Regions from separate parts of the Methylobacterium sp. yr668 genome, predicted to be linked through region 1. Evidence: riboswitches for the same ligand, from Rfam matches in the RefSeq annotation. Region 1 holds a riboswitch; each other region holds the start of a gene.
What was found. Region 1 has a riboswitch for cobalamin ahead of BM419_RS14540 (TonB-dependent siderophore receptor). Riboswitches for the same ligand answer to the same signal wherever they lie in the genome.
Positions count from the first base shown of each region.

Region 2: another riboswitch for cobalamin. It lies ahead of BM419_RS30510 (TonB-dependent receptor plug domain-containing protein); the one in region 1 lies ahead of BM419_RS14540 (TonB-dependent siderophore receptor).
Region 3: another riboswitch for cobalamin. It lies ahead of BM419_RS02985 (TonB-dependent receptor); the one in region 1 lies ahead of BM419_RS14540 (TonB-dependent siderophore receptor).

Region 1 is NZ_FOZY01000010.1:6,374-12,934, forward strand. It holds gene BM419_RS14530 (LysR family transcriptional regulator) at 50-952, shown strand; gene BM419_RS14535 (acetyltransferase domain-containing protein) at 1,147-2,328, opposite strand; gene BM419_RS14540 (TonB-dependent siderophore receptor) at 2,328-4,385, opposite strand; cobalamin riboswitch at 4,567-4,760, opposite strand; gene BM419_RS31945 (hypothetical protein) at 5,240-6,130, opposite strand; partial or broken gene BM419_RS14545 (aminotransferase class III-fold pyridoxal phosphate-dependent enzyme) at 6,336-6,561, opposite strand, start outside.
Region 2 is NZ_FOZY01000061.1:717-7,277, forward strand. It holds gene BM419_RS30500 (TonB-dependent receptor) at 190-2,226, shown strand; partial or broken gene BM419_RS30505 (HoxN/HupN/NixA family nickel/cobalt transporter) at 2,574-3,638, shown strand; cobalamin riboswitch at 3,736-3,945, shown strand; gene BM419_RS30510 (TonB-dependent receptor plug domain-containing protein) at 4,064-6,034, shown strand; gene BM419_RS30515 (ABC transporter substrate-binding protein) at 6,043-6,561, shown strand, end outside.
Region 3 is NZ_FOZY01000002.1:101,322-107,882, reverse strand. It holds gene BM419_RS03015 (ATP12 family chaperone protein) at 97-888, opposite strand; gene BM419_RS03010 (HAD-IA family hydrolase) at 935-1,600, opposite strand; gene BM419_RS03005 (hypothetical protein) at 1,683-2,063, opposite strand; gene BM419_RS03000 (alpha/beta fold hydrolase) at 2,266-2,979, shown strand; gene BM419_RS02995 (RluA family pseudouridine synthase) at 2,946-4,346, opposite strand; partial or broken gene BM419_RS02990 (NUDIX domain-containing protein) at 4,489-4,957, opposite strand; cobalamin riboswitch at 5,062-5,255, shown strand; gene BM419_RS02985 (TonB-dependent receptor) at 5,540-6,561, shown strand, end outside.

The DNA.
Region 1 (6,561 bases):
GGTCTTGGGCACGGTCGGGCCACGCGCCGCGACCGTGCCGGAGCCCGTTATGATCACCCTGCGCCAGCTCGAAGCGTTGCAGTCTATCGTCCAGCTCGGGACCTTCGAGCGCGCGGCCGACCGGCTCAACCTGACACAATCGACCATCTCGAAACGGATCCAGGAGCTGGAGGCCGCCACCGGGGTCGTGATCTTCGACCGCCGGCAGAGGGCAGGCGTACGCCTGACCGAGAAGGGCGAGCACCTGTTGGCCATCGCAGGGGAGATGCTGGAACTGCAGCACCAGTTGCTGGCGGTTCAGCACGCCAAGGCCGCACCGGCGCGCAGGCTCAGGCTCGGCGTGACCGAGCTCTCGGCGCTGACATGGTTGCCGCGCCTCGTGAACGAGCTTCGGGCACACCATCCGAAGATCCTGATCGAGCCGCGGGTCGAGACGACCCGGGAGCTGCACGCCTTGCTCAACGACGACCTGATCGACGTGATCGTGGTGCCGGAGACCGATTACGGCCCCCACCTGGCGTCCTTGCGGCTTGCGGAGGTGGCAAATGCCTGGATGGCCCGGCCCAGCCTGGTCGACACGACCTCCGCGATCCCGATCGCCTCACTAGCAAGCTATCCCCTACTGACAATGGATAGCCGCTCTGGGGCGGGCCAGTTCTACAACAGGTGGCTCAAGCTTGAGGGGATCAAGTTCCCGCACGTGATCCTGTGCGACAGCCTCACGGCGCTGGTTGGCCTGACCGTCGCCGGCGCCGGTGTGTGCCTCCTCCCGCGCGAATGCTTCGGGCCGCTGCTCGACGAGGGGAAGCTGGTGCTCATCCCTACCGAGCCGCAGATGCCGCCGATCCCCTACGCCGCGATCTACCGGACCGACCGGCCTACCGCTTTCAATGCAGAGATCGCCGGACTGGCCGCTTCAGTCTGCGATTTCACGCGCCAGCTACAAGCTTGAGGACGCGTCGTGCCGGCCTGATCTCCTCACTGAATTCCTTTATGCAGCTATTTATGGACAAGCCTTCAAAGCAACAGATAGCGAGGTAGCGCTGCTCCGATTAACGTCTGCTTTCAGGCTTTCATCCAATCGAAATTAATGGCTGCATTGGGTCGCAACCAGACCGTCTCTTAGCCAAGCTGATGGGTCTGACCCTAGAGGTACTTGAGCCAAGCGATGTCGCGTCGCGACGCCTTGAGGCGCGAAAACCAAGCGGTCGGGAAGTAGAGGGGCGCGATCAGCCCTACGTACCAAACCAGAACCCACGCGTAGTCTGATACGGCGAACACGGTGCCCTGCGTCGGGCCCCAGAGCGCGAAAGCGCCATGGTAGAGCAGCCGTAGAACCGTGAGATGGACCACGTAGAAGAAGAGCGGCGCGCCTCCGAACACCGCCAGCGCCGCGACGACCGGGCGGTCGCCCAGGCGCTCCAACATGACCAGCAATAGCGCCCCGATCCCGAGCGTCAGGAGCAGGAACAGCAGCGAGGGCGGATACTTCGTCAACGAGCAGAAGCTCATCGCGGTCCGCAGGGCGTCCTCGTCGACGACGAACCACGGTTTGTCTCCGTAGCCGTTCGCCAGGCGTAGCACCGCGAAGGCGACCAGCATCGTGATGCCGATGGCCGCAAATCGGCGCACGCGCGTCCGTGGGGCGACGCCGGGCAAGAACCACGGGCCGATGGCATAGCCGAGAGCGATGACCCCGATCCAGGGAAGCACCGGGTAGGTCGTCTTGGCCACCAGACCGAATGGGAGCGCGATGACGTCGCGCTGGTGCAGCATGGCCCAGGCGGCGAAGAAGGGATCATCGGGCCGGAGTTGGATGGGGTCGAGGAGATTGTGCCCGCAAACGATCAGCGTCCCGACCGCGAAGAGAACCGAGCGCGGCAGGCCGATCATCGCCGCCAGGACGATCATGCTCACGCCGATGCACCAGATCACCTGAAGCCAAAGGGTCGGGCTGGCGACGCCCCAGTATAGCTCCGAGAGGTAGAAGACCTCCAGAGCCATCAGCACGAGGCCGCGCTTCACGAGGAAGGCGCGCGTCTCCGCCAGGGTGTGCCGGGTGCTGAACAGGTACGCGGCCACCCCCGTGAGCGCGATGAAGATGGGCGCGCACAGGCTAACCGCGAGGCGCGCGAGATACAGGCCCGGCAGGGCGGTCCTGGCATCCATCGGGTCGGCGACCGGCACGTGCAGGAACCAGGTTTCACGCAGGTGGTCGAGGAGCATCAGCACCATTACCAGCCCGCGCAGGGCATCGATGGAGACGATGCGTCCGGTCCTGACCGATTTCTCCGCCGGCGCCCCCAGCGTGCCCGGATGCACACTCATCAGAACCGCGCCGTCATGCTGACGGTCACCCGTCGGGGCTCGCCGACGCCGACCCAGAAGGCGTTGTAGGAGCGCTCGTAATAGGTCTCATCGAAGAGATTATCGACGTTGAGCCCGAAGCGCAGGTTCTCGTAGCGGTAGTAGGCCAGGGCATCGGTCAACACGTAGCCCGGGAGCCGGAACCGCTCGTTGCCGCTGTCCCCAAGGCGCGCGCCGACCGCGCGGATGCCACCGCCGAACCCAAAACCCTTCCAGTCGCCGGCCTGGACCTCGTAGACGCCGAGCAGGCTGCCCGAGTGGCGCGGGATGTTGAGCAGCGGCGAGCCGACCCGCAGGACCTCGTCGCGGGTCACCGCCGCGTCGATGAAGGCATAGCCGCCGATAACCCGGAACTCGGGTGTAACCTGTCCGACGAAGCTCAGGTCGAAGCCCTGGCTACGCACGGCGCCGGCGGCAATCTGGAAGAAGAAGTCCCTCGGGTCGGTCGTGAGGACGTTCTCCTTCTCGATGTGGAAGGCCGCGCCGGTCACGCTCAGGCCGGTGAAGAGATCGAGCTTGACGCCGGCCTCGTAGCCGAAGCCGGTCTCGGGGGCGAAGGGTCGGGTCGCGATATCGAAGCCGGTGTTGGGTCGGAACGAGGCCGCCACGTTGCCGTAGAACGAGAGGAAGGAGAGCGGCTGGTAGACGAGACCCGCACGCGGTGAGAAGCCGGTCCGGTCCTGCTCCGTCCGCTCGTTGCCGACCTTGTCGCGGAAGGTCTGGTTGTAGAAGTCGGTCCGGTTGCCGAGGAGCAGCTTCCATTGCGGGCTGAGCGCGATCTGGTCCTGCACGTAGACGGCGGTGTTCCCGACGTTCTCGCTCGCGCTGTAGCGCCGCGTGAAGGGCGGCTTGGGCTGGCCGTAGACCGGGTTGAACAGGTCGATGGCGAACGGGTCGAGCCGCGGCGTCGAGCGCAGCAGGTTCTCGGTGCTGTTGTAGCGCTCGTGCTCAAGGCCGAGCAGCACTGTGTGCGCGAACGGCCCGGTATCGAAGTGCCCGACGAGCTCGGCCTGCCCGATGGCGACGCCCCAGGTGAAGTCGTGCCGGCGGAACTCGCGCAGCAGGGTGCGGCCGTCGTCGAGGAGGCCGGTTGCGCCTGTCTGCAGGCCGGTCAGGCTGCCGGTGTTGAAGTGGCCGGCAACCCTGAGCTGCCAGTCGGCATTGAAGGCGTGATCCAGGCGGATCTGCAGGATCCCGGCTTCTGACACCGAGTCGTCGCCCGGCTCACCGAAGAATCGCGAGCGCGGGACGAGGCCCAGGCGGTTGTTCACCGCGACCGTCCCGCGGTCGAAGGTCTGACGGTTGCGAAGGTACTGCGCCTCGACGGTGAGCTTGGTGTCTGGGCTAATCAGCCAACTCACCACGGGCGCGACCAGGACACGGTCGCCGTCGACGAAATCGCGAAAGCTGTCCTGCCGGGCGAGCGCGCCGTTGAACCGGTAGAGGACGGTGCCCTCCTCGTTCAGCGGTCCGCCGGCGTCGACGGTGGTGCGCGCCGTGCCGAAGTTCCCGAACAGGGTACCCATCTCGACGAAAGGCAGCGCCACGGGCTGCTTGGTCAGAATGTTGACGGTGCCGCCCGGGTCGCTGCGTCCATAGAGTGCCCCGCTCGGACCTTTGAGCACCTCGATGGACTGCACGTTCTGTGTGTCCGGCGCGCCGTTGTAGCCGCGGGCGATGTTGAAGCCGTTGAAGAAGATGTCTTGGGTAGCGAAGCCGCGCACCGAGTAGAGCGCGAGGTTCTGGGCGCCGAAATCATTCTGCTTGTTGACGCCCGGGACGTAGTCGAGCGCTCGTTCGACCCGGGTGGCGGCGGTGTCCCGGAGGACCTCCTGGGGCACGACGTCAACCTGCTGGGGCAGAGAGAGCCGCGGCGTCACCGTCTTGGTGCCGCTGTAGAGATCTTTGACCTGATAGGTGGGGGCGGCGGTGTAGCTGCCCTCGACCGAGAGCGGGTCGAGTACGACCGAGGCCGGAGCGGGGTCAGCTTGTAGGCCCTGGGCGGTCGCTGGGGCCAACCCAAGGGAGACGAGCGCGAGCGATGCGACGGATGCGCGAAGCCGCCATTGCGGAGCGGGACGGGACACGGGCCTGGGACCTCGGGACGGCAGTGGCACGTCACCGCGAACGAGGCCTGGGCCACCGCCTCACGAGGCAGCGCTTCGACACCCGCCAGGACACCCCGCCCGACGCGTTTCGCGTGTGACCACGGCTGACGGCAGGTCTCCTGGCTCGCGGGTCATCGCCCTCGCACCGTCTTCCCGGGGTGACCCAGTGACATGGTGGTGAAGGGCTCACCGCTTACAGTTGCGGGGGCAGCCACGGCATCGGGCTGTCACCCTCACCGCGTTCCCTTTTGATCCCCGAAGGGAACCGTCACGGCCCAGCTACAGCCTCACGAACCCGTGAGTCAACGACGGCGTCCAAATAGCTCTGCCGTCACGCCGGCTGTCTAGCTTGGCCATTTTAGCGAGTGTCGAACGTCCGCTATTCAAGTTTGACGCTCCAAAGCTGACTGGCCGGAAACCACCCACCCCAGTCATCCCGACGGGCCTACTGGTGAGACCGACGCTGGCCGAAAGAGGAATGGCTGCTTCGAGATAGGCCTACTGCGAAGGCGGACCCTGCTCTACCGAGCCAAGCTGATTGAACGAGCCGCCGTTGCCGCAATGTGCCATTCGATACCTGCTCGACAACCTCCTCGCGGCGTACAGGGTGGATCAAGATTTGGCCTAACCGATGGGATTGCCGTCAGGCGACCAAAAGCTTAGAGCTGCGGGACCTTTTTGCGCCAACTTGGCAGACATGTAGCAGGATCGGCGCATCAATCTGTCCTGCTCAGGTTCAGACGCCACAAAGACCGTGAGATCCCCTAACCATAGGATGGACGCAGCGGACTCAGCGTCGCCAACGGCGAAAGGTGTGCCACACGCTCCTTTCCTCGCGAGCTGGGTTCAAGAAAGGGCTGATCGAGCATGCATACGGAGCGCGACAGCAGAAGCAGCAGAGCCGCCGCTGCTCGCGCGCCGCCGTGCGGTGCGATCCAGTAGCGGAGGTCCGGCCTGCCCTTTGGAGCGCCCGCTCTGAACGGGCGCTCACCTAACCACGCCTTAAACCCGAAGCCGCTGAAACCAACACTGCTGTCCGGCTCATCGTCCGCCTCACGACAGGTGTCGTAGCATTCTGTCACCATGGCAACGAGATCGGCGAAGCTCGTACCTGCCGGCGCCACCTCCGGCATGCCTTTCCAGTATCCGAGCACGTCAAAGGTGATCGGGTAGTCCAGCCGGCCTCGGCGAATGCCAACAATCTCCTCGATCGGCCAAGTCACCCGGCTGCCGCGCCCCGGACCAACAGGCGCGACACGATTCATCTGCGGGATGCCAGCCGTCATGCCGGCTGCGCGAAGAAGTTCGTACTCCCACGGGCCGCGTACGAAGCGATCGTGCAGAACAGTGCCGTTGCCGCGCCAGCCCACTCCGAGCACGTGTGCGCCGGCATCGACGTCGATGAGGTGCTGCACCGCATCCGGTATGGGACCTGGCGGCGTGCTCCATTTGCCTGGTCCCCGGCGCGCGATAACGCCTGGTTCGCCCGTGAAGTAGAAGACCTTGAACCCGGCTACGCCAGCGTAGCGGACAGTGCCGGATCCGGATTGAAGGTCACGACCGTGTGCAGTGAGAATGCGTAAGGAGGCATCGCGCAACGTTGTTCGAACGATGCCTAGTGGCGCTTCGATATGGCTGGCGTAAGGGGCGGGCATAAGGGCGCTCCGAGTTGAGACCCTTCTTCAGATCACCCGGATTTGTGAAAACGTCAAAGGCCAAGATGCTCCGGATGCTGCTCGCACATTTTGCTGAAGCTTCTCGCGAGCGAATTGCCCAACCAGGCGACATTCGCCGATCTACTCGCCGCGTCCATCTCGCCGAGATCGGTCCGACCCGTCGTGCGGATCTGGTCTATCGGGCTCACGCGGCGATCGTGTCGAGGGCACGGCCGACGGCATCGAACATGGTGCCGATCTGCTCCGCGGTGACGATCAGCGGCAGGCAGAAGCACAAGGAAACGCCGATGGCGGAGGCGATCACCGCTTGTTCGAGGGCGGCGGCCTGGATCGCGGTGCCGGCCGCTCCGGGCTTCGCGCCGGGTGCCTTCGCGGGCTTCAGCTCGAGGGCCCCGATAAGGCCGACGCCG
Region 2 (6,561 bases), on a different contig from region 1:
GCGCTGGGCTCTGGCCGTGCGCAGCGACGTCATTCGCGGTGACGTGCCACTGCCGCCGTCGAGGCTTCCGTGTCCCGTCGTTCTCTTCGCGCTCTGCTTGCGCTATCCGGTTGCAGCCTTGCTGTGCTGTCGACCACTACCTTTGCCCAGGACCGTCTTACCCAGGCCGCTTCGACCTCGGAGACGACGTTGGAGGAGATTTCGGTCACCTCGGAAACGATAGCCGCAAAGCCGCAAACCGCACCTTCCGCTAGCGCTGGATATGTCGGCGGTGTCACGGGGATCGGTGGCTCGTTGCTCAGCGTAGACTCGGCCAGCGCCGGGATCCTGACCGGGGCGCAGGTCAACAACCGGCCCGTCACACGCCCCGGCGAGGTGCTGGAGGCCGTCCCGGGGCTCATCGTCACGCAGCACTCGGGCGAGGGCAAAGCCAACCAGTTCTTCCTGCGCGGCTTCAACCTCGACCACGGCACCGACATCGCCCTGTTCCTGGACGGCATGCCGCTCAACATGCGCACCCATGCCCACGGGCAGGGCTACGCAGACATCAATTTCCTGATCCCCGAGCTTGTCGGCGCAGTGGAGTTCCACAAGGGGCCATACTTCGTTCGCGACGGCGACTTCGCCTCCGCAGGTTCAGTGCGCATCGACTACCTCGACAGCGTGCCGAAGAACCTCGCGCTCACCTCCATCGGCTCGTTCGGCTACAAGCGCGCCCTGTCCATCGCCTCGGTGCCGCTCGCCGAGGGCAATCTCTTGGTCGCCGCCGACGCGCAGGTCTACGATGGACCCTGGGTCGTGCCCGACAAGCTCCGCAAGATCAGCACGGTGGCCCGCTACAGCCAGGGCACCGCGCTGGACGGCTTCTCCGTCACCGGCATGGCCTACGCGTCCCGCTGGACGGCCACCAACCAGATCCCGGAGCGGGCGGTGGCCGAGGGGCTGATCAGCCGCTACGGCACGATCAACCCGACCGACGGTGGTGACACCTCTCGGTTCTCCCTGTCGGGACGGTTCAGCGCAACGGACGACACCGGCGTGACGCGGGCCTCGGCCTACGTCATCCGCTCCCAGCTCAACCTGTTCAACGACTTCACCTACTTCCTGAACGACCCGGTCAACGGCGACCAGTTCCACCAGCTCGACCAGCGCATCATCGGCGGCGGCGAGGCCCTGCACATCTTCCAGGGCGACCTCTTCGGCCTGCCCATGGAAAACGAGATCGGCGTTCAGACTCGCACGGACTCGATCCGGGTCGGCCTGTTCAATACGACGAACCGGCAGTTTCGCTCGGGCGTGCTCGACGACCGGGTGCTGGAGACGAGCGGGGCGTTCTACTTCGACAACCGGGTGCGCTGGACCGACTGGCTGCGCACCAGCGTCGGCTTCCGGGCCGATGGCTACTACGCAAGCGTCGTCTCGGACACGCCCGCCAATTCCGGCAAGGCGCGGGACGCCATCGTGAACCCGAAGCTCGGCCTCGTCCTGGGCCCGTGGTTCGACACCGAACTCTTCGTGAACTACGGCGGCGGCTTCCACTCGAACGACGTGCGCGGTGTGACCGCCACCGTCGATCCGACGTCGTCGCTGTTCAACACCACACGCTCGCCCTTCCTCGTGCCCTCCACGGGTTACGAGATCGGCCTGCGCAACCGCTCCATCGCCGGGCTGGAGACGAGCCTCGCCCTGTTCCGGCTCGATTTCGCATCGGAGAACCTGTTCCAGGGCGACACCGGCACGACCGAACCGAGCCGCCCGACCCGGCGCTTCGGCGTGGAATGGACCAATCGCTACGCGGTGACGTCCTGGCTCTCGCTGGAGGGCGACCTCACCATCACCAATGCCCGCTTCTCTGACTACGACCCGGTGGGCAACCGGGTCCCGGAAGCTCCCACCACCATCGCCTCTGCGGGCATCACATTCGGCGAGCCGCTCGGCTGGTTCGGCTCCCTTCGCTTCCGTTACTTCGGGCCACGGCCGCTGATCGAGGACAACTCCATCCGCTCGCGCCCGACCGCGCTCTTCAACGGCCGGGTTGGCTACGCCTTCGAGAACGGCGTCAGCGTCTCCTTGGACGTATTGAATCTGACGAACAGCAAATCCGACCAGATCACCTACGCCTACGTCTCGCGCTTGCCCGGCGAGCCGGCCGAGGGGCTGATCGACCGCGTGTTCCATCCCGTCGAGCCCACGGCGGTGCGCCTCACCATCGCCGGGCGGTTCTGATGCAGAAGGTTCAAGGCGCTGGCGTCTTCACGAACGTCCAGACCTTGAGCGGGCGCATCAGCCGAGTTCATGACGCGTACGCCAGTGCAACTCGCGTTCGACTTGCTCCCGAATGTCAGGGCGAAGCGCGCCGCAGGCCATTTTTCGTTGCAGGCTTTCTTTGGTGTACCCGGCAGAAGGGCGCTCGTTCGACCATCGTTGACGGACCGCGTCCAAGGCAGAATTCGTCGGCATCATCTGGTGCGAGCAAGGGGAGCCTCGGTGGCGACCTTTTGAAGGCCCCTTCCATTGTCGGCAAGTCGCGCCTGTGGCTGAGGGACGATGATGCAGTCATCTGAAGCGAAGTGATGGTCGGTACCATTCGCAATCGAGAAGCGAGGCCTCGCTCGATTAGAAGCAGGGTCGCGCTGCTTTACCTCGTCCTGATCGCGGCCAACATCGCCGCTTGGTTGTGGGCCTACAGCCTGTTCGCAGGCCAGCCGGCCCTGCTCTCGACCGCGCTGCTGGCCTACGTCTTCGGGCTGCGCCACGCGGTCGATCCCGACCACATCGCCGCCATCGACAACGTCACGCGCAAGCTGATGCAGGCGGGCCAGCGGCCGGTCTCGGTCGGCTTCTGGTTCGCCCTCGGCCATTCCACCGTCGTGGTGGTGGCCGCGGCTGCGGTTGCGCTAGCCGCGACCAGCCTGATCACGGCCTCGGAAGGCTACCGGGAGCTAGGCGGCCTGATCGGCACCGGCGTCTCGGCCGCCTTCCTGATCCTCATCGGCCTCGTCAATCTCGTCGTCCTCGCGGGCGTCTGGCGCGCGTTCCGGCAGGTGCGGCGCACCGGCCGCTACGTCGAGGCCGACCTCGACATGCTGCTCGCCAACCAGGGCGTGCTCGCCCGGATACTGCGGCCGCTCTTCCGCCTCGTGACGCGCTCCTGGCACATGTACCCGCTGGGCCTGCTCTTCGCGCTCGGCTTCGACACCGCCACGGAGGTGAGCCTCTTCGGGCTCTCGGCCGCTCAGGCGAGCCAGGGTACGGACCTCTGGACGATCCTTGTCTTCCCGGCCCTCTTCACCGCTGGGATGACCTTGGTCGACGCGACCGACGGCGTGCTGATGCTCGGCGCCTACAGCTGGGCCTATGTCCAGCCCATGCGCAAGCTGTTCTACAACCTCACCATCACCCTCGTGTCGGTGGCTGTCGCGCTGGTGGTCGGCACGCTGGAGGCGCTGAACCTCCTGGCGGACAAGCTCAACCTCTAGGGCTGGTTCTGGCAACGGGTAGCCGCGATCAACGACCATTTCGGTGTGCTTGGCTTCGGCATCGTCGGCCTGTTCGCGGCGGCTTGGCTCCTGTCGTTCCTCGTCTACCGCCTCGGTGGGTTCGACCGTATCGACGTAAGACCTGCAGATGCCCCCTGACCACTCACGGGCACCTGTCAGGACAACGACCGACCCGTCCAGGATGCCACACATCTGAACAACGTGTTTCCGCGCGTTGACGAATAGACGCATCGCATCCTAGCTTGAGCATGACGGTTCCCCTCGGGGATCAAAAGGGAACGCGGTGAGGCCACGCCCGTGAGGGCTCGACCGATGCCGCGGCTGCCCCCGCAACTGTAAGCGGCGAGTCCTTCATCACGACGTCACTGGGCGGCCTCGCCCGGGAAGACGATGAGAGGGCGACGACCCGCGAGCCAGGAGACCTGCCGTCAGCCGTGGTCACACGCGGAGCTTGCCGGGCGGGGTGTCCTGGGAGGTGTCGCGGCGCCGTGGTTCCCTTGAGGACGCGGCCGCCGAGGCCTCGTTCGCGGTGACGTGCCACAGCCGTCCCCCGAGGCCGTCCCGTGTCCTGTCCCGTTCCCTCCGCGCTCCGGCGCACGCTGGCGCTGTCCTGCGCCGCATCCGCATTGCTCGCCTCCATCCCCGCCCTCGCGCAGCAGGTCGCCGCGCCCTTCGCGGATGCCCAGGGAGGCGCCCAGGCCGCGGTCTCCCTGTCCGAGATCTCGGTCTCCGCCACCGGCGTGCCAACGCCGATCGCCAACACGGGATCGAGCGTCACCGTGCTCACCGACCGCCTGCTTCAGGAGCAGCAGCGCCGGACGGTGCCGGATGCCCTGCAGCAGGTGCCGGGCCTCAACGTCGTTCAGACCGGCGGCGCCGGCGGCCAGACCTCGGTCTTCATCCGCGGCACCAACTCGAACCACGTGAAGGTCCAGATCGACGGCATCGACGTCAACGACCCCTCGACCCCGAACCGCGCCTTCGACTTCAGCCAGTTGCAGACCTACGACCTCTCGCGGATCGAGGTGCTGCGCGGGCCCCAGAGCGGCCTCTACGGAGCCGACGCCATCGGCGGCGTGATCTCCGTCGTGACCAAACGTGGCGAAGGGCCGGCACGGGCGACGGCGACCGTCGAGGGCGGCTCGTTCGGCACCTTCAATCAGTTCGGCAACATATCGGGTTCGGAGGGGATCTTCGACTACTCGGTGTCGGTCGGCCACATCCGGCAATCCGCCGTCCAGGTCACCCCCTTCGAGCTGCTGCCCCGCGGCGTGCCGCTGCGGACCGCCTTCACCGACATCAAGACGGTCTCGACCAAGCTCGGGGCGCAACTTACCGATGAGTTCCGCCTCAACTACGTCCTGCGTTTCTCCGACAGTGCCTATCTCGACCAGGCCGATGGTGGCTTCCCGTACGTGCCGCTGCCGTACCGGAACCTCAACGATCAGCAGCAGCTGATCATGAGGGGCGAGGCCGAGTGGACGCCGGTACCGGGCTTCCACAACGTCTTCGGGGCGAACTACTCCAAGTTCGACCGCCTGTTCGCCGGCCCGCTGGACCCACTCGCGCCGCCGACGCCGACGACCTACCTCGGTGAACGAACCCGGTTCGATTACCGCGGCGACTGGCAATTCTCACCCGGCACCCTCGTGCTGTTCGGTGCCCAGCGCGAGGATGAGCGCTTCGAGACGACCGGCATCGACCGGTCCAACGGCAACACCGCCGGCTTCGCCGAGCTTCAGACCACGCCGTTCGCGGGAGCCGCGCTGGTCGCCAACATCCGCCACGATGCGAACGACCAATTCGGCGGCGCGACCACCTACCGGGTGGCGCCGAGCTACATCGTGCCCGGCACCGGGACCCGCCTGAAGGGCAGCGTCGGCACCGGCTTCAAGCCGCCGACCCTGAGCCAGCTTTATCAGGACTACCCGGGCTTTCGCTTCTTCGGGAACCCCAACCTGCGGCCGGAGGAAAGCTTTGGGTTCGACGGCGGCTTCGAGCAGCCGCTGTTCGACGGGTTCATGACCGTGGGCGCGACCTACTATCAGACCGACTTCAAGAACCTGATCCAGACGGCCTACTACCCGACATTCTCGACCAACGTGAACGTCGGTCGGGCCACGGCCTACGGCACCGAGAGCTTCGTCGCCCTGCGTTTCAACGAGTTCTGGAGCGGGCGGCTGGACTGGACCACCACGGTGACCAAGGACGAGATCGCCCACCAAGAACTGCTGCGCCGGCCACGCAACAAGGTCAGCGCGACCGCGATCTGGAACCTGATGCCGGGCCTGACCATGACCGGCACGCTCATCGTGCTTGGGTCGTTCGTGGACGGCAACCGCGACTTCTCCGTGCCCCGCCTGAAAGCCCCCGGCTTCACGCTGGTGAACCTATCGGTCAACTACGCCTGGAGCGAGACCCTGACGGTGTTCGGGCGGATCGATAACCTGTTCGACCAGCGCTACCAGAACCCGACCGGCTTCCAGGGGCCGGGGCTCGCCGTCTACGGCGGCGTCCGCGTGACGTCGTTTTGAGGTCGCGGATGCCGTCGCGATTCGGGATCGCCCTCGCGGTGATCCTGTCCGCCGTTCCCATGGTCGCGGCGGCGGCACCCGTGCGGGTGGTCTCGATGAACCTGTGCGCCGACGAGCTCGTGCTACGGCTTGCCGACCGCGACCAGGTTCTGGCCGTCACCTACCTCGCCCAAGATCCGCGCGGGTCGACGGTCGCGAGCGAGGCGGTCGGGCTGCCGGTGACGCGGGGCCTTACGGAGGAAGTCGTGGCTCTGAAGCCCGACCTCGTGATCGCCGGAGCCTTCACGACGCGCACGACGGTGGGCATGCTCAAGCGCGTCGGCGCCCCCGTGCTCGAACTCGGCGTGCCGGCCGACCTGGACGGCGTCCGCGCCCAGATCCGGCAGGTTGCGTCAGCTCTCGGCCATCCCGAGCGGGGCGAGGCGATGATCGCAACGCTCGACGCACGTCTCGCCGCCATCGTGCCGGCCAGGAAGCCCCTGCGCGCCTTGGTGATGCGTCCGAACGCCTTCACGGTCGCGCCCGGT
Region 3 (6,561 bases), on a different contig from region 1:
TCGCGCTTTGTCAGCCGCCGACGCGGGGCGGGCGCCGCGAATGCGGGATTGTTGCGCAATTGCATCTGCGCGACCGCGCCGGACCGCGGCCCGGGCTCAGCCGCCGGCCGCGACGAACGCGGCGGCCGCCTCGAACTCCGTCCGGCGCGCCTCGAGGCGGGCCTCCGCCTCGGCGTCGCGCCCCCAGACGGCTGCCTGATAGGTCTCGTCCACGTGGGCCGCGGACCAAGCCTCGGCCGGTGTCAGCCGGCCCTCGAGAACCGCCAGGGCGATCAGCAGGGAGCCGGTCAGCGTCGTCAGGGTGTGCAGGCCCGCCAGCCGGAACGGGTCGGTCACCGCGTTCACCGCAGCGGAGAGCGCCTGGATCGTGTCGGCCGGCTGCGCGACGTGCATGACGCCCTCGCTCAGGATCACCCGCGCACCGAACGCGTCCCGTGCCCAGGCGAGGATCGGATCCCAGGCCTCCGCCTGGGCCGCCACGAGGCGCTCCGGATCCCCGGCGCGGTAGGCCACGAGATCGGTGCCCGCGTAGGCGCAGAGATCCGCCGCGACCTCGGCGAGGCGGGGCGTGACGCCGTCGATCGCCGTGTTGGCCAACCGGGTCAGGGGCATCCGCGCGGGGTCGATCGCCGTGTCCTGGGCCTGCCACTCCGCCGCGACACGCTCGGCCAGGGTCCGGCTGGGGAGACGCAGCGGGTTGCGGGCCGGCGTGTTGGCCGGACGTCCGTCAAGGGTCAGCCGGAACCCGTCGGCATCCTCGGAGAAGCCGGCTTCCTTGTAGAAGCGGTGGGGCAGGGCCGGCTTGGCGTGGCCGCGGGCGGCCCGGACCGGATCGGGCCTGTCACCGGCGCTCGGTTGCCCGAGCCAGTCTGTCGTCTGATCGCTCATGGAGGCGAGATAGGCGCTTCCGGCCCCGCGCGCGAGCCTCCCGCGATCAGGAGCCGGTCGCGAGCCCCTCGAGGAGCAGCGCCTCCAGCGCGGCGGCACTCGGGACCACCGTCACGGCCCCGGCCCCGTAGAGCGCGTCCGGCGGATGGTAGCCCCAGGCGACCCCGACGGCCGTTGCACCGGCCGCCACGCCCATGGCGATGTCGAAGGTGGTGTCGCCGACCATCACGGTGGCCTCGGGCTCGCAGCCGGCCTCGCGGATCGCCTGCTGCAGCATGGTCGGATCCGGCTTCGACGGCGCGTCGTCGGCGCTCTGGGTCGTGGCGAACCAGTCCGCCCAGCCGTAATGCGCGATCAGCCGGTCGACACCGCGCCGCGACTTCCCGGTGGCGAGGCCGATCAGCACGTCGGAGCGCCCGTGCAGCCGGGTCAGCAGGTCGGCCATGCCGGGGAACAGGGGCTCCTCGTGGGCGGGGTCGAGCCGCAGGCGGTTGTAGGCCTGCTTGTAGCTCTCCGAGAGTTCCGCGACCGGGCCGTCCTCGCCGACGAGGCGCCGGAAGGCCTGCGGCAGCGACAGGCCGACCACCGAAAGGGCCTCCCGCCGCCCGGGCGCCGGCAGACCGTTCTCCGCGAACGCCACCTCCTGGGCCGCCACGATCAGGTGCTGGCTGTCGACGAGGGTGCCGTCGACGTCGAAGACGACGAGCCTCATCGCGACCGACGCGCCGGAAGTCGCGCCGGAAGTCGCGCCGCGAGCCGCCCCGACGGCACGGGTGAAAGGAGGCGGGTCCCCGTCACGGCTTCCGGCCCGGCTGGGCCGGCGCGGCCGCGGCGGGCTGGCCGCCGGGGATCCGGGTCCGCTCGTAGCCGAGCCGGCACCGGATCAGGAAGCGCCGGCGCTTGCCGCCGCGCAACCCGCGCTGATGCGAGGCGCGGTTGCAGGCCGCGTAGGAGCGCCGCCGGCGCTCCGCGCGGGCACTGTTGGCGGTGCGCGGGGCGGCCTGCGCGGGCGCCGCGCCCGGGGCGGGCGCCGGGGCCGGATGCGGGGTCGCCGTCTCGGGGGGGTGGGTGCCGTTCGCCGTCGGCGCCGCCCTGGTCGTCTCGCCCGGCGCGGCATGCGCGATCGGCCCGGTGAGGCACAGGGCGGCGAGGCAGGCCAGCATCGCGAGCTTCATGTGTCAGGGTCTCGAACCGCCGGGAACAGGCCCCGCGGCGGATCGGCGGGGCGCGGGGCAGCATATGAGGCGGCGCGGCCGGTTGCCAAGGCATGCGCCGTGCGGGACGCCCGGACCGCACCCGACTTTCACCGGAGATGCCGCGGCCCTGACGGGCGCTCGCGTGACGGTTATCTGGGGGGACGGCAAGGGTGATCCGGCGATGAACCTCGTGCTGCTGCCCGGCTTCATGACCGATGCCGACCTCTGGTCGGACGTGGTCGCGCGCCTCGCCGAGGTGGGTCCGATCACGCACGGCGACCTCGCGCGGGACGCCGCCATCGCCGACATGGCGCGCCGCGTCGTCGCGGAGGCGCCGCCGCGCTTCGGGCTCGTCGGCTTCTCCATGGGCGGCTACGTCGCCCGCGCGGTCGCCCGGCTCGTGCCGGACCGAATGGAGGCGCTGGTCCTCGTCGCCACCTCGTCGCGGGCCGACACGCCGGCCCAGGCGCGCCGGAAGGCCGCCGCGGTCGCCCATATCCGCCAGCAGGGCTACCGGGGCCTCAGCCGGTCGGCGATCCTCCAGTCGGTGCACCCGGACCGCGCCGGCGACGGCGCCCTCCTGAGCCGGATCCGGCAGATGGGCGACCGGCTCGGCGGAGAGGTCTTCCTGCGCCAGGCCGGGCAGGCGCGCGAATCCGATGGCGACCGCCTCGGCGCGATCGGCTGCCCGACCCTGGTCGTGGCGGCGGCCCAGGACGCCCTGCGCAGCCTCGACGAGGCGCGGGAGCTCCGCGACGGCATCCCGGGCGCGACGCTGAGGGTGATCGACGGGTCGGGCCACATGCTGCCGCTCGAGGCCCCGGACGCGCTGGCGGACGCGATCGTGCCCTGGCTGCGGGCTCAGGCCTCCGGAGCCTCGACGATCGGGTCGTAGCGGGCGGCGTCGAAGCCCAGGAGGTTCCAGCTCTGCGCCATGTGGGGCGGGAGCGGCGCGCTCACGTCGACCGGCTTGCCGGTCCGCGGGTGCGGGATGACGATCCGCCGGGCGAGCAGGTGGAGGCGGTTCTGGATGCCGCCCGGCAGCTCCCAGTTCTCGACGGAGAAGTATTTCGGGTCGCCCACGATCGGGTGGCCGATATGGGCAGCGTGGGCGCGCAGCTGGTGCGTGCGGCCGGTGACCGGCTTGAACGACAGCCAGGACAGCTTCTGGGCCGCCTGATCGACCATCGCGTAGTAGGTCAGCGCGTGGCTCGCGCCCTCGTCGCCGTGCTTGGCGACCCGCATCCGCGCGTCTGCGTCGGTGGGCTCCTCCTTGGCGAGGTAGGTCGAGACGCGCCCCTGCCGGACCCGCGGCACGCCCGCGGTGAGCGCCCAGTAGATCTTCCGCGCCGCCCGGGACCGGAAGCTCTTGGCCAGCGTCGCGGCGGCGAGCCGGGTCTTGGCGATGATCAGGCACCCGGCCGTGTCCTTGTCCAGCCGGTGGACGAGGCGCGGCTTCTGGCCGTCCGGACCCGTGAGGGCGGCGAGCAGGCCGTCCACGTGCCGGACCGTCCCCGAACCGCCCTGGACCGCGAGGCCGAAGGGCTTGTTGAGGATCATCATGTCGGCATCCTCGTAGAGGATCAGCGACCGGATGAAGGCGGCGTCGTCCTGCTCGCGGGCGGCGCTGCGCGGCCGCTCGGTGGGCTGGTCGAGGCGCAGCGGCGGCATGCGCACGCTCATGCCCGGCTCCAGCCGGTCGTTCGGCTTGGCGCGCTTGCCGTCGACCCGCAACTCGCCCTTGCGGACGATGGTCTGCACGCGGGTGAAGGGCAGGAGCGGGAAGCGGGCGGTGAGGAAGCGGTCGATCCGCATCCCGGCCTCGTCCGGCTCGACGGTCAGGGTCTGCACGCCGGAGGCGAGGGTCGCGGAGGCGGCGGCGCGCTGCTCGCGCCGGGTCGGACCGGGCGCGGGGGCAGAGGCGAGGGCCGGGGAGGGGGCCGCCGAGCGCTTGGCCGGCGGCCGGCCGCCGGGCTTGCCCGCCGCGGCGTCGCGCGGTGCGGCGGCGTCGCGGCGCGGCTTCGGCGGCCGGGCCGGCGCCGGGGCCGCAGCGGCCTGCGCGCCCCAGGGATCGCGGGTGCCGGCATCCTCGCCGCGGTTGCGGGCCGCGCGCTCGGCGGCGTCGCGGGCGCTGGTGCGCGGGCCCGTGCGGGCGCGGCCGTCGGCCTGGGCCTTGCCGCCCCTGAACTTGCTGGCGCTGGACTTGCCGGCCTGAGGCTTGCGCCCCGTCGGCCCGCCGCTTCTGGGAGGTCGTATCGTCATGCTTCCGCCGGCACCCGTCTCCGCGTCGGACGGAGCGTCCGGGCGCATGGGCCGCGGCGTCGCGGACGTCCGGACCGATGGGATTGCCCGGCTGTAGCATCGCCCGCGCCGAGCGGCAAAGGCGGTGGGCCGGCCCGGTCCGTCAGGGCTCCGCGCGCCAGGCGTCGCGGAGGCGGGCCTTCAGGCCGGCGGGGAAGAGGTCGGGACCGCCCGGCACGTCGAGCCCGTCCAGATCGCACCACCGCGCCACGCAGGCGGTGCCGGAATCCTCGTGGAAGACGAAGCGCTCCTGCCCGTCGAACCGCCCCGGCGGCAGGGCGACGGGGAACAGGAACAGCACCTCGTGCCCGACCTGCCCCTCGTGCGTGAAGATGTTCTCCACGACGCGGGGGGCCGCCGAGCACCGAGACGGTGACGCCGAGCTCCTCCCGGAACTCCCGGATCAGGGCGTCCTCGACCCGCTCGCCGAACGCGACGCTGCCGCCGAGCGGCCGGACGCCTTTCAGCCGCCCGTCATCCGCGCGGACCTCGGCCACGAGCAGGCTGTTGCCGCGCCGGGGCAGACCCAGCGCCTTCACGCGAATCTCCGCAGGGGGCCGCCAGACCGTCATCCCGCAGGTGCTAGCCCGTCGTCGGCGAGGCCGCAACGGACCGGCGCACAGCGCGCCGATCCACGGCAACAACCGGACACACGGTTGACGCCCGCCCCCGCTACGGCCAAGCTGTGTTCGACGGTTCCCCTCGGGGATCAAAAGGGAACGCGGTGAGGGGTTCGCCCCGAAGCCGCGGCTGCCCCCGCAACTGTAAGCGGCGAGCCCTTCACCACCACGTCACTGGGTCACCCCGGGAAGACGGTGCGAGGGCGGCGACCCGCGAGCCAGGAGACCTGCCGTCAGCCGTGGTCACACGCGAAACGCGCCGGGCGGGGTGTCCTGGCGGGTGTCGAGGCGCCGCCAGTCCCGAGGGGAGGCGGCCGCCGAGGCCTCGTTCGCGGTGACGTGCCACAGCAAGCGCGCCCGCGACGCCGTTCCCCATGCCCGTCTCCGCCGTCTCGAACCCCTCGAGCCCTGTCGCAGGACGCCGTCGCGCGCCCGCACGGGCAGAGGCTACCGGACAGCGAGCGCATTGTAATGTTATTACAATGCTTGTAGGACGCGGGGGCCGGCGCGCGCCGTGCACGGACCGCTTTCCCCATGTCTCCATCGACCCATCGCTCCCGCCCCGGCGGGCGGGCCCCGCTCTGCGGCGTTCTCCTCGCGCTCCTCGCCAGTCCGACCGCTGCCCAGGAGGCGGTCACGCTGGATGAGCTGTCCGTCGCCGGCGCGGGCGGCGACCCGAGCCGCCTGCCGCCGAATGGCCTCAACCTGCGCACCCCCGACCGGACCGCGAGCCGCCTCGGCCTGACGCCGCTGGAGACGCCGGCCAGCCTCGACATCGTGTCGGGCGAGACCGCGCGGCTGCGCGGCCAGGACACGATCGCCGAGGCCGTGACTCAGGACGCGACCGGCATCACCACCATCGCGGCGCCCGGCAACGGCAACGGCGCGTTCACGTCCCGCGGCTTCGCCGGCCCGAACTCGATCCAGCAGCTCTACGACGGCACCCGCTTCTACGTCGGCGCCAACACCGTGACCTTCCCGTTCGACACGTGGAACGTCGAGCGGATCGAGGTGCTGCGCGGGCCGTCCTCGGTGCTCTACGGCGACGGCGCCATCGGCGGCGTCATCAACGTGGTGCCCAAGAAGCCGGTCTTCGTGCCGATCAACGCCGCCCGCGCGGTGATCGGCACCGACGGGGTCGCGCGGCTCGCCCTCGATTCCGGCGGCCCGCTGGGCCAGGCTGAGTACGGCGACACCTTCGCGTACCGCCTCAACGTCAGCGGCAACCGCGCCGACGGCTGGATGCGGCCGGAGGGCGATTTCCGCAACCTCGCGGTCTCCGCCGCCCTGCTGTTCCGGCCGAGCGCCGACCTCGCCTTCACCCTGAGCCACGATCTCGGCTACCAGGAGCCCGCCCGCTACTGGGGCACCCCGCTGGTCGAGGGACGGATCCCGGATCTCATCCGGTTCAACAACTACAACGTCCGCGACGCGAAGATCACCTGGGCCGACAACTGGACCCAGCTCAAGACCGAGTGGTCCCCCTCGGCCGACATCACGATCCGCAACACCGCCTACCGGCTGACCAGCCGGCGCCACTGGCTCGACGTCGAGCA